4 regions of the Streptomyces sp. NPDC041970 genome follow, and region 1 is predicted to be linked to each of the others. Evidence: riboswitches for the same ligand, from Rfam matches in the RefSeq annotation. Region 1 holds a riboswitch; each other region holds the start of a gene.
The links. A riboswitch is a leader RNA that binds a small molecule or an ion and turns the genes downstream of it on or off. The one in region 1 is predicted to bind cyclic di-AMP.
Positions count from the first base shown of each region.

Region 1 (2,840 bases):
GTACGCGATCGGGTCGACGTCCGAGCCGTAGCTCGGGCCGGTGCGGACCTCGAAGTGCAGGTGCGGGCCGGTCGAGTTGCCGGTGGAGCCGGAGAGCCCGATCTGCTGGCCGCCCGAGACGGTCTGGCCGACGGAGACGTTCAGCGAGGACTGGTGGGCGTACTGGGAGTACATGCCGTCCTCGTGCTGGATGACGACCTCGTTGCCGTACGAACCGCTCCAGCCGGCCGAGACCACGGTGCCGGGGCCGATGGCGCGGATCGGGGTGCCGGAGGCGGCCTGGAAGTCCGCGCCGGTGTGGTAGCCGCTGGACCAGCTGGAGCCGGAGGCGCGGTACTGGGTGGTGACGTTGGCGGAGGCCAGCGGGGTGGTCCAGCCGGAGCCGGTCGCCTCCGAGGAGCCGGTGGGCGCCGAGTCGTCGGCCGAGGCGGTCTCCGCCTGCGGGGCGGCGGCCTTCGGGGCCTTCTTCGGAGCGGCCTCGGGCGCCGGGGCGGCCTTCTTCGGAGCGGCCTCGGGGGCCGGGGCGGCCTTCTTGGCGCCCAGCGTCAGCTTCATGCCGGGGAAGATCAGACCGGGGTTCTCGCCGACGGTGGAGCGGTTGTCCTGGTACAGCTTCTGCCAGCCGCCCTTGATCCGGTGCTCGGCCGCGATCTTGGACAGGTAGTCGCCCCGGACGACGGAGTACGTCCGGGGAACGTCCCGCGAGGCGGCGGGAGCGGCCTGCGGAGCGGTGTGCGCCACGGCCACCGCGGCGGCGGGCTGCGCGGCCGGGGCGGCCTGCGCTCCGGTGGCGGCGACGAACGGGAGGGCGATCGCGGCCCCGCCGGTCCCGGCGGCGAGGACGCCGCGGGAGATCGGGCCGGACTTCGGTCGACGGTGCTTACCCTGTGCGGGCATGGGGCTTTTCCTCTCCGGCGCCTACGAGGTGAGCTGTCGGGTTCGGGCTGGAGATGCCCGGTCGCCGTCGGCGACTTCACCCCGAGCCGGTCCGGATCTCTCCGGGGTCGGCGGCTTACCTGGGTCCCCCGCTCCTGCCACGCGTGAGTGGGTGGGTGGAATTCCGGGCGGCGGCAGGATTAGGCGGTCCGCCCGGATCGACGGTGACCGTAAACGAGTCAGGACGCACGGAACAAGCCGCCGGTTGCACCGGACATTCACCGGTGCGAGCGCGCTCCGGAATTCCCGTCACACTCCGTGGATTAAGGATCTTGACTTTCCGCGCGGGAAACGGGAAAAGGACGAGGCATGATCGCCACAGACCGTCACGGATATGATCCCGCTCACCCACCTGATTCCATCTCCCCCATTAGCGGGGCATGTTCTACGAAATGCAGCAATACGGACATAGCTCGGCCGCCCCTGTCGACGGGGCGTCAGATGTGCCGGCGCGGCGCGCGGCGCACCGCTTCCGTTCCGGCGCGTTCGCCCGCCCCGCCTCCCCGGAAGCGATGTCGTATCGTCACGGGAGCGCGAGCGCCGACGAGCCGCGCCGCCGCCAGAGACGCCAGGAGCCCCCGTGACGCAGCAGGTGCCGCAGGTCCCGCCGACCGAGACCGCTCTGACCGGAGTCCGGAACTTCCGCGACGTGGGCGGGCTGCCCACCGCGGACGGGCGGCGCACCGCGTTCGGCAGGCTCTACCGCAGCGGCCACCTGGCGCACGCCACCGCCGAGGACACGGCCTTTCTCGCCGGGCTCGGCCTGCACACGGTGTTCGACTTCCGCAATGCCGCCGACCACCGGCTCGACGGGTACGACGTCGAGCTGCCCGGTGTCCGCAATGTCAGCATTCCGCTCTCGGACCCGGCCGACGGCGCCGAGTTCTGGCGGCTGGTGCGCGACGGGAACATCGAGCAGCTCCGATCCGTCCTCGCGGGCGGGCGGGGCGCCGAGCGCATGGTCCGGATGTACCGCGCGATGATCGAGGAGCGCACCGCCGAGCACAGCCGGGTCCTGCACGCGCTGGCCGAGGACAGCGTGCCCGCGCTGATGCACTGCGCGGCGGGCAAGGACCGGGCCGGCCTCGCGATAGCGGTCGCGCTGCTGGCGGTCGGCGTCGAACGGGAGGCGATCGAGGAGGACTACCTCAAGTCCAACGAGGCGCACCGCCGGTACCGGGTGCGGCGCGCCGACACCTCCGGGGCCGGACTGTCCCCGGAGGTGATGGAGCTGCTGAACCCGCTCTTCGGGGCGCGGCCCGCCTACCTCGCGGCGGCCTTCGCGAGGATCGAGGAGCTGTGGGGCACGACGGACCGCTACCTCTCCGAGGGGCTGGAGCTCTCCCCCCGCACCCGCGAGCGGCTCCGCGAACGGCTGCTCGACCAGGAGTGAGCCGGGGCGCGGCGCGAGGTCACTCGCCGCCGGCCACCACGAAGAGCAGGTAGAGGAAGGCGGCGATGACGTGGCCGGCCACCAGGTAGGCGAAGAGGCGGATCACGACGCCGCGCGGCATACGGCGCTCCTGCGGGTCCTCGTTCGGACGGCGGCCGGGGCCGAGTGGGTCGTAGTGCTCGGAATCGGACATGGGGGTCCTCTCTGCCGGCCGCACGGCCGGGACGGACGAAGGGGGCGGCGGACGGGACGGCCCGTCAGCGCGCGGGGAGGCCGCTGCCCGCGCAGAGGTCGCCGACGGGGGCCTGCAGCAGGGTGTGGACGAACAGCAGCTCCGCGCCGCAGCGGTCGGTCGCCGCGATCCGGTGCGGTGTGAGCGAGTCGAAGTGGGCGCTGTCACCGGGGCCGAGGTCGTGCACGGTGTCGCCGAGCCCGACCCGCAGCCGCCCCTCCAGGACGTGCAGCCATTCCTCGCCGGGGTGGACCCGGACCAGGTCGCCCTGGGCGCCGT
Region 1 covers NZ_JBVJCD010000001.1:91,561-94,400, reverse strand. Annotated here, with positions in the region: gene ACZ6EJ_RS00425 (M23 family metallopeptidase) at 1-897, opposite strand, end outside; cyclic di-AMP (ydaO/yuaA leader) riboswitch at 901-1,061, opposite strand; gene ACZ6EJ_RS00420 (tyrosine-protein phosphatase) at 1,517-2,329, shown strand; gene ACZ6EJ_RS00415 (DUF6126 family protein) at 2,349-2,522, opposite strand; gene ACZ6EJ_RS00410 (helix-turn-helix domain-containing protein) at 2,587-2,840, opposite strand, start outside.

Region 2 (2,840 bases), on a different contig from region 1:
GACGCCCTGCTCGCCGACACCCTCGGCGACTGGTCGGGCGACGCGGGCCGGGAGTACCCGGTCGCGCCCATCACCGCCGACGACACCGGCCGGGTGGTCATCGTGGACCGTCCGGGCGCGGTCCAGACCCAACTGCTGATCGGCCGCATCGGCCCGGACCGGCACGAGAGCGTGTGGCCCGCGCAGGTGCTCGGCACGTACTGCCTGGGCGGCACGCTCACCTCCCGGCTGGACCGGGTGCTGCGCGAGGAGAAGGGCTACACCTACGGGGTGCGCGCCTTCGCCCAGGTGCTGCGTTCCAGCGGCCCCGACGCGGGCGGCGCGGCCATGCTCGCGATCAGCGGCTCGGTGGACACGGAGTCCACCGGTCCGGCGCTGGAGGACCTGTGGAAGGTCCTGCGCACGCTGGCGGCCGAAGGGCTGACCGACGCCGAGCGCGAGACGGCCGTGCAGAATCTGGTGGGCGTCGCCCCGCTGAAGTTCGAGACCGCCGCCTCCGTCGCGAGCACGCTGGCCGACCAGGTCGAGCAGCACCTCCCCGACGACTACCAGGCCCGCCTCTACGCCCGGTTGGCGGAGACGGGCACCGTGGAGGCGACCGCCGCGGTGGTCAGCGCCTTCCCGGTGGACCGGCTGGTCACGGTCCTGGTGGGGGACGCGGCGCGGATCGCGGAGCCCGTGAAGGCCCTCAGCATCGGAGAGGTCTCCGTCGTCACCGGCTGACACCTCGGCGCATCCGGACGAGGAGGACCCCGGCGGACGAGAGTCCGCCGGGTTCCTCCCCTTTGCCCGATACGGGCGCTCTGTTGGATTTCGCGGAGAAGAGGGTGTTCCGCCCTGTGGGATGTGCGACAAATCGTCTGATCGGCTTGGCGTCGGGAAGCCGTCCGGCTTAGCGTCGGCTCCGCTGTCCGTCACCCGTATGCCGCAGCCGCGGCGCCGGGCAGTCATCGCCGAGTCCCCGTCAGGCGCGAGCCTGGGGAGCCGGGGACCCACACAGTCCCTGGGGTGAATCGGAGGCCGCGCCCGGATGGGGGCGGTGTCCGTAGGAGACCTTCCTGCTCCGAACCCGTCAGCTAACCCGGTAGGCGAGAAGGAAGGAAAGGATTCAGCCCCTCCATGGCGTTCACCCGTCCTGCCGGGAAGCACCGCGCCTCCAGCCGCCTCGCCCGCCGGGGCGCCCGGGCGGCCGGCATCGCGGCTCTGGCCGGCACCGGGGTCATCGGCTCGCTGGCCTCCCCGGCCCTCGCCGCGGACACCGAGACCCCCGGCGCGGCCGACACCGGCCTCACCCAGGCCATCGCCCTCGACGCCTCCCTCGCCGAGCAGATCGACGCCCAGGCGCAGGCGCAGCAGGAGCAGGCCGAGGCGAGGGCCAAGGCCGCCGCCCGGGCGAAGGCCAAGGCGGAGGCCCGACGCAAGGCCGAGGCCCGCGCCGCGGAGATCCGCGAGGAGAAGGCCCGCGCCGCCCGCGCCGCCGAGCGCGCCCGGCTCAACGCCTTCCACCTCCCGGTCGCCGGAAGCCACGTCACCACCGGCTACCGGTCCGGCGGTTCGCTCTGGTCCTCCGGCAGCCACTCCGGCGTGGACTTCCTCGCCCCCTCCGGCAGCTCCGTCGTCGCGGTCGGCGCCGGGACGGTCGTCGAGGCCGGCTGGGGCGGCGCGTACGGCAACAACATCGTGCTCCGGATGGCGGACGGCACGTACACCCAGTACGGCCACCTCTCCTCGATCGGCGTCTTCGTCGGCCAGAGCGTCGCTTCCGGCCAGCAGATCGGGCTCTCCGGCTCCACCGGCAACTCCACGGGCCCGCACCTGCACTTCGAGGCCCGGACCAGCCCCGCCTACGGCTCCGACATGGACCCCGTCGGCTATCTGCGCGCCCACGGCCTGAGCCTCTGACCCACCGGGTCCGCACGGCCCCGCACCCCGCCACCGCGCGGCGGTGCGGGGCCGTCCGCGTACCGTCCGCGACCCGCCGCGCCCGCCCGAGCCCGGCGGGGCCCGGTCGACCCGCCCGCGCCGCATCGAGCCCGGCGGGTCCCCGGCCGATCCGTCCGCGCCGCGCCGCGCCCGGCGGGTCCCCGGCCGATCCGTCCGCGCCGCGCCGCGCCCGGCGGGGCACCGGTCGACCCGCCCGTATCGCGCCGAGTCCGGAGGATCCCCGGCCGACCCGTCGCGCGCCGCTCGAACCCGAGCCAGGGCGTGCACCCGAGCCCACCGCCGACCGTCGCGCCCACCGCCCCTCCGAGGGCACCCGGCCCACCACCCGCCACCCGCCGCGGACGACGCGATCCGCGAGCGCCCGCCCGCCGCCGACGCGGGAACGCGAAAGAGCCGCGGCCCGGTGAGGGGCCGCGGCTCTCGCGCGACAGGAACTCCGACCCGCTCGATCGCGGGGGCCGACCGGGCCGGAGGAGCGGACCCGGCGTGCCGGGCCCGGCGGGTCAGACGGTCTCGGGAAGCTCTTCCAGACCCTCGGCCACCAGCTTCGCCAGCCGGTCCAGAGCGGCCTCGGCGCCGTCCGCGTCGGAGGCGAGCACGATCTCCTCGCCGCCCTGCGCGCCCAGGCCGAGCACGGCGAGCATGGAGGCGGCGTTGACGGGGTCGCCGTCGGCCTTGGCGATGGTCACCGGGACGCCGGACGCCGTGGCGGCACGGACGAAGATGGAAGCGGGGCGGGCGTGCAGGCCCTCGGCCCAACCGACGTTTACGCGGCGCTCAGCCATGGTTCTGCCCTTCACATATCAACGGTTGTCTAGACCAGTCTCTCATGCAGTGCGCGGTGCTGTGCCCGGCCTCCAGCCCGCCCCCGCCGCGGCCGCCCGCGGGTGGGGCTC
Region 2 covers NZ_JBVJCD010000048.1:31,012-33,851, forward strand. Annotated here, with positions in the region: gene ACZ6EJ_RS21455 (M16 family metallopeptidase) at 1-723, shown strand, start outside; cyclic di-AMP (ydaO/yuaA leader) riboswitch at 942-1,105, shown strand; gene ACZ6EJ_RS21460 (M23 family metallopeptidase) at 1,120-1,902, shown strand; gene ACZ6EJ_RS21465 (HPr family phosphocarrier protein) at 2,448-2,729, opposite strand.
Region 2: another riboswitch for cyclic di-AMP. It lies ahead of ACZ6EJ_RS21460 (M23 family metallopeptidase); the one in region 1 lies ahead of ACZ6EJ_RS00425 (M23 family metallopeptidase).

Region 3 (2,840 bases), on a different contig from region 1:
GAGCCGGAGGACCGTGCGGTAGCCGTACGCGCCGGAGTAGCCGGCCGACGTGATCGTGCCGCTGTGCACGGCCTTGAGCGGAGCACCGGCCGACCCGGCGAAGTCGAGGCCGGTGTGCCGGCCGGAGGACCACAGCGCACCGGACTGCCCGTAGGTCGAGGTGATCGTGTAGGAGGCGGTGGGCAGGGAGTAGCTGGCGGCGAGCCTGGTGAGGCGCTCGGCCTCCGCCTTCCGCTCCGCCGCTTCCCTCGCCGCCTTCTTCTCCGCGGCGGCCTTGGCCTCGGCCTCGTCCTGCTGCTTCTTCGCCTCGGCGGCGGCCTTCTCGGCCGCGGCGGCCTCGGCGGCGGCCTTCGCCTCGGCGTCGGCGCTGGCCTGCTGCTGCTCGGCCTGCTGGAGGATGCGGGCGCGCAGCGCCTCGCCCGCGTCGGTGGCGCCCCCCTCGGCCTCCGCGGTGGTGATGCCGGCGGTGGTGAGCGGTGCGGTCGCGACGACCGGGGCGCTGCCCGTCTCCGTGGACATGAGGGCGCCGACACCGGGAAGGGACTTGGCGTCGGGGAGATTGTCCGCGATCGAATCGGGAAGGGTGATGGAGACCGGCGGCTTGCTCTGGGCGGTGGCCATGCCTCCCGCGCCGACGGCCGCGATGACGCCGACCCCGAGGACGGTGGAGCTGCGGGCCAGACCGCGCTGCTTGGCCACGCGGTGCTTGCCGCGCACCGGACGGATGGACTCCGCGGTGGGGTTCCACTCCTCCCGAGACCGCTCCGCGCCTCCGAAGTCGTCGGGGGCGAAGGGTGACAGCGCCTCAGGGGCAGGCTGGTTGGACGCCACGTGGGCGCACTCCTTTCCTTCCTTCTCGCCTACCGGGTTAGCTGACGGGTTCGGAGCAGGAAGGTCTCCTACGGGCCCCTCCGCCTCTCACGAGACGCAGGTGTCCGATTCACCCCATGAAGGTGGTTCCCCGGTTCCCTTGCGGAATTCGGCGCTCGCGCACGGTGCCGCCTCTGTCGACGGCTGGGACGACCGCGCTGCGTTATCGAACGTTAATAGACACCGGGCCCCGATTCCAAGCCGTCCCTGTTGATCATTAACGGACTCGGCGGGGATGTACGGGTCACAAGCGGGTGGAATCGGGCGACTTGACCAGGGCTCAGCCACACCACTTTTTCTGACGGTATGTCAAATGTTATGCGTAGCGGCGCGCTCCGACTACGCACCGTGTCAACCCTTCGCGCCCTTTCCCCGCCCCACGATCTTCACCGTGGTCCGCGGCACCGGCTGCCCCTCCGCCGGCCGGGCGACCGCGAGCAGCGCCAGGTCGTCCGTGGCCCGCCCCCCGGTGTGCAGCCGCACGTCGTCGGTCAGCGCCGACAACAGCTCCTCCGGCCCCGGAAAGATCCGGCCGCGCAGCCGGGCCGCCGGATCGTAGAAGTTCCCGTACGCGTCACGGGCCTCCGACAGCCCGTCCGTGAAGGCCAGCAGGGTCGACCCCGCGGGCATCGCCCACTCGTCGGACCGGTCCGGCCACACCCCCAGGTCCATCCCCAGCGGCAGCGCCGGCGCGGAGGGCGCGAGCACCTCCACCGCGCCGTCCGCGTGCAGCAGGATCGGCTCGGGGTGCCCGCGGTTGACCAGGCGCAGAGCGGCCGATCCGGGCGGGATCTCGGCCAGCACCGCGGTGATGAACCCCTCCATCACGTCCAGGCCGTACCGCCGCGTCCCCTCACGGGCCAGCGCACGCTCCAACCGCTGCGCGACGCCCTCCAACGCCTGCTCCTGCTCGGCGGCCTCCCGGAACGCCCCGATGATCACCGCCACCGCCTCGACGGCGTCCAGCCCCTTGCCGCGTACGTCCCCGACCACCAGGCGTACGCCGTACGGGGTGTCCGCGACCGCGAACAGGTCGCCGCCCACGAACTCGTCCGCCTGCGCCGCCTCGTACCGCGCGGCCACCTGGAGCCCGCCGATCCGCTCGGCCGGCGTCGGCAGCACCGCCCGCATGGCGGTCTCCGCGATGACCCGCGCCGAGGCCAACTGCTCGTTGCCGCGCCGCACGACCCCGTTGATGACGAGGGCCAGCACCGCCGCGGTGAGCACCGTGACCATCTCGATGACCGGGACCACCTGCGTGGAGACCCCGTCGAGGAACCGCATCACGGTGACCGCGAGGAGCGCGGCCACCCCCGTGCGGACGGTCCTGGGCCGGGAGAAGAACGGCGCGGCGATCAGCGGGGCCGCGACGAACAGGGGGACGGCCGTGAAGTTGGGCGGGGTCAGCTCGTCGAAGACCAGCCCGCCCACGATGAGCAGGGCCGGCAGCATCCGGACGAACCGCCGGGTGACCTGGGAGCCGGACGTCCCTGCGGCCTCGGGGGCTCCGAACAGAGCCCGCCCGAGTGCCCCGGTGTTCCCGGTCATGCCCCCGCCCCGCTCCTTGGCCAACCCCACCTGTCCACTCCTGCCCGGTCCACCCACGGCTGCGGACGGTACCGCTCCCCGTCCAGGCTTCCCGGAGCCGCGCCGAGCGGCGACTCCTCATCGGCCGAATAGGGGGAGCGGAAGGCGGAAGCCCCCCGACCTCCGTGGTCAGTCGGAGAGCCGGCGTTCCGCGTAGACCGTCAGTGCGTCCCTCACGAAGGCGGCGGTGCCGTCTCCGTAGCGATCGTAGTTCTTTCCGAACCGCGGATCGGCGACATACATCCCGCCGAGCCCGATCACGTACGCACGGCTCGGCTCCTTCGTCGCCGACAGCCACGCGCAGTGGCGCCGCGCGATGTCCTGCGCCTCGGCGCCGTCCGCCGCGAGACCGGCCTCCCGCGCCCGCCCGTAGTCGCGGGCGA
Region 3 covers NZ_JBVJCD010000081.1:19,348-22,187, forward strand. Annotated here, with positions in the region: gene ACZ6EJ_RS26075 (M23 family metallopeptidase) at 1-831, opposite strand, end outside; cyclic di-AMP (ydaO/yuaA leader) riboswitch at 843-995, opposite strand; gene ACZ6EJ_RS26080 (PP2C family protein-serine/threonine phosphatase) at 1,222-2,418, opposite strand; gene ACZ6EJ_RS26085 (MerR family transcriptional regulator) at 2,587-2,840, opposite strand, start outside.
Region 3: another riboswitch for cyclic di-AMP. It lies ahead of ACZ6EJ_RS26075 (M23 family metallopeptidase); the one in region 1 lies ahead of ACZ6EJ_RS00425 (M23 family metallopeptidase).

Region 4 (2,840 bases), on a different contig from region 1:
CGGTCCCGCGCCCCGGTGGTGGGTGGTGGCGGCCGGGGCGCTGCTGGGCTTCGCGGCCCATCTGGCCGACACGCTCCCGGACATCGCCTCGGACCGGGCGGCCGGTGTCCGAGGGCTGCCGCACCGGCTGGGCGCCGCGGGGACCCGGCTGCTGCTGCCCGCGCCGCTCCTGGCGGCCGCGGGCGTGCTGGCCCTGGGGCCGCCCGGTCCGCCGGACGTGTGGGGGGCGGCGGCGCTGGGGATGGCGGGCGCGGCGGCGGTGGCGGGCCCGGCGCTCGGCCGGCGGTGGCGCAAGGCGGCGCTGGGCGGTGCGGTGGCCGCGGCGGCGGTGGACCTGGCGCTGCTGCTGGTCCGGGGGGCGGGCGCGGCGTGACCGGGGTCCGGCGCGGGCGGGTTCCGGCCAGGATCGTACGGCGCCCAGGGGGGTGACCGGCCCGGCGCGTGCGACGGCGAAGGGGCCCGGACCGCGCGGTCCGGGCCCCTTCGTCATGCGCGGGCGGCGGGGGTCAGTACGCGCCGAAGACGTTGTCGATGGAGCCGTACCGGTCCGCGGCGTAGTTGCACGCGGCGGTGATGTTGGCGACCGGGTCGTAGCTGTCGGTCGAGGTGCCCGGCACGTGGTAGGCCTGGAACGTGGGGTCGATGACCTGGAGCAGGCCCTTGGACGGGGTGCCCTTGACCGCGTTGGAGTCCCAGTTGTTGACGGCGGCCGGGTTGCCGGAGGACTCGCGCATGATGTTGCGGTGGATGCCCTCGTAGCTGCCGGGGATGCCGTGTTCGGCCATGATCGCCAGCGACTCCCTGATCCAGCCGTCGAGGTCGTTCGTGTACGCGACCGGTGCGAGGGCGGTCCGCTCCGAGCGGTCGGCCCGGTCCGCGCTCGCGGTGCGGGCGGCGGTGGGGGCGGCCTCGGCTCCGATGGTCAGCACGGTGCCCGGCCGAAGAAGATCGGGATTGTCGCCGACGGCCTTCCGATTTCCTTCGTACAGCTCTTTCCAACCGCCGCTGACGGAATACTCGCGGGCGATCTTGGAAAGGGTTTCGCCGAGCACCACGGAATGTTTGGCGGGGGCGGCCTGCACCGCGGAATCCACCGGGGCGGCGGGCGCCGCGACGGCGGTGGCGGCGCCGATCACCGGAAGGGCGAGAACGGCTCCGCCGGCGGTCGCGGCGAGGAGGCCGCGGCTCAGTGACGCGGACAGGGAACGGCGGTGCTTACCCAGTGCGGGCATGGGGTTTTTCCTCTCCGGCGCCTACGGGGTGAGCTGTCGGGTTCAGACGGGAGATGTCTGGCCGCACGGTGTGCGACTTCACCCCTAGCCGTTCCGGCGACCGGATCGGCGACTTACCTGGGTCCCCCGCTCCTGCCGTGCGGTGAGTGAGTTCGGATTCCCGGACGGCGGCAGGATTAGGCGTTCCGTCCGGATTGACGGTGACCGTAGGCGAGAAACGCCGGACGAAACAAGCTCCGCATTCCGTCCGGCCGTGCGCCGACAAGATCGAATGACGGAATTCCCGATCGATTCCGTGCCGTCGCCGCGTCAACTTTCCCCGTGCGTACGGAAACCGTTCCTTCCGCTTTCCCGTCCGGACCCTGCGGGGTGATGCTCGCCACTCGCTCCGGCTCCGCCCGAAATGGGAGCAGACATAAGGTCTAAGTGCCCCAATACCTCTGTTACGGATAAACAGTACAAAAAAGGCAGATCAGCCATATCTACACCACAAAGCGGACCTATCGGGCATCTGCGGGAGGGCCGGTCGAGGGGCCCGCCGGGCGATCGCTTACGGTGTGCGGAGGAGCTGGTAAGCCCACCCTTACCTCGACGTACGCTCTACCTGCCCGCGTTCGCCCGCCCCGAAGGAACCCCACGCCATGACACGCCCCGTCCGCGTCGCCATCGTCGGAGCCGGCCCCGCCGGCATCTACGCTGCGGACGCGCTGCTCAAATCCGAGGTCTGCCAGGAGCCGGGGGTGTCGATCGACCTGTTCGAGCGGATGCCCGCGCCCTTCGGCCTGATCCGGTACGGGGTGGCCCCCGACCACCCGCGGATCAAGGGCATCGTCAAGGCGCTGCACCAGGTGCTGGACAAGCCGCAGATCCGGCTCTTCGGCAACGTCGACTACCCCCACGACATCGGCCTGGACGACCTGCGGTCGTTCTACGACGCGGTGATCTTCTCCACCGGCGCCGAGGCCGACCGGGCCCTGGACATCCCCGGCATCGAGCTGGAGGGCTCCTACGGCGCCGCCGAGTTCGTCTCCTGGTACGACGGGCACCCCGAGGTCCCGCGCACCTGGCCGCTCACCGCGGAGAAGGTCGCCGTGCTGGGCGTCGGGAACGTGGCGCTGGACGTGGCCCGCATCCTCGCCAAGACGGCCGACGAGCTGCTGCCCACCGAGATCCCGGACAACGTGTACCAGGGCCTCAAGGCGAACAAGGCGCTGGAGGTGCACGTGTTCGGGCGGCGCGGTCCGGCCCAGGCCAAGTTCAGCCCGATGGAGCTGCGGGAGCTGGACCACTCCCCCAACATCGAGGTCATCGTCAACCCCGAGGACATCGACTACGACCAGGGCTCCATCGACACCCGGCGGGCCAACAAGCAGGCCAACATGGTCGCCTCCACCCTGGAGAACTGGGCGATCCGCGATGTCGGCGACCGCCCGCACAAGCTGTTCCTGCACTTCTTCGAGTCCCCGGTGGAGGTGCTGGGCGAGGACGGCAAGGTCGTCGGGCTGCGGACCGAGCGCACCGAGCTGGACGGCACCGGCAACGTCCGGGGCACCGGCGCGTTCACCGACTGGGACGTGCAGAGCGTCTACCGCGCCGTCGGCTACTACT
Region 4 covers NZ_JBVJCD010000019.1:67,094-69,933, reverse strand. Annotated here, with positions in the region: gene ACZ6EJ_RS12715 (UbiA family prenyltransferase) at 1-373, shown strand, start outside; gene ACZ6EJ_RS12710 (transglycosylase SLT domain-containing protein) at 507-1,232, opposite strand; cyclic di-AMP (ydaO/yuaA leader) riboswitch at 1,236-1,391, opposite strand; gene ACZ6EJ_RS12705 (FAD-dependent oxidoreductase) at 1,874-2,840, shown strand, end outside.
Region 4: another riboswitch for cyclic di-AMP. It lies ahead of ACZ6EJ_RS12710 (transglycosylase SLT domain-containing protein); the one in region 1 lies ahead of ACZ6EJ_RS00425 (M23 family metallopeptidase).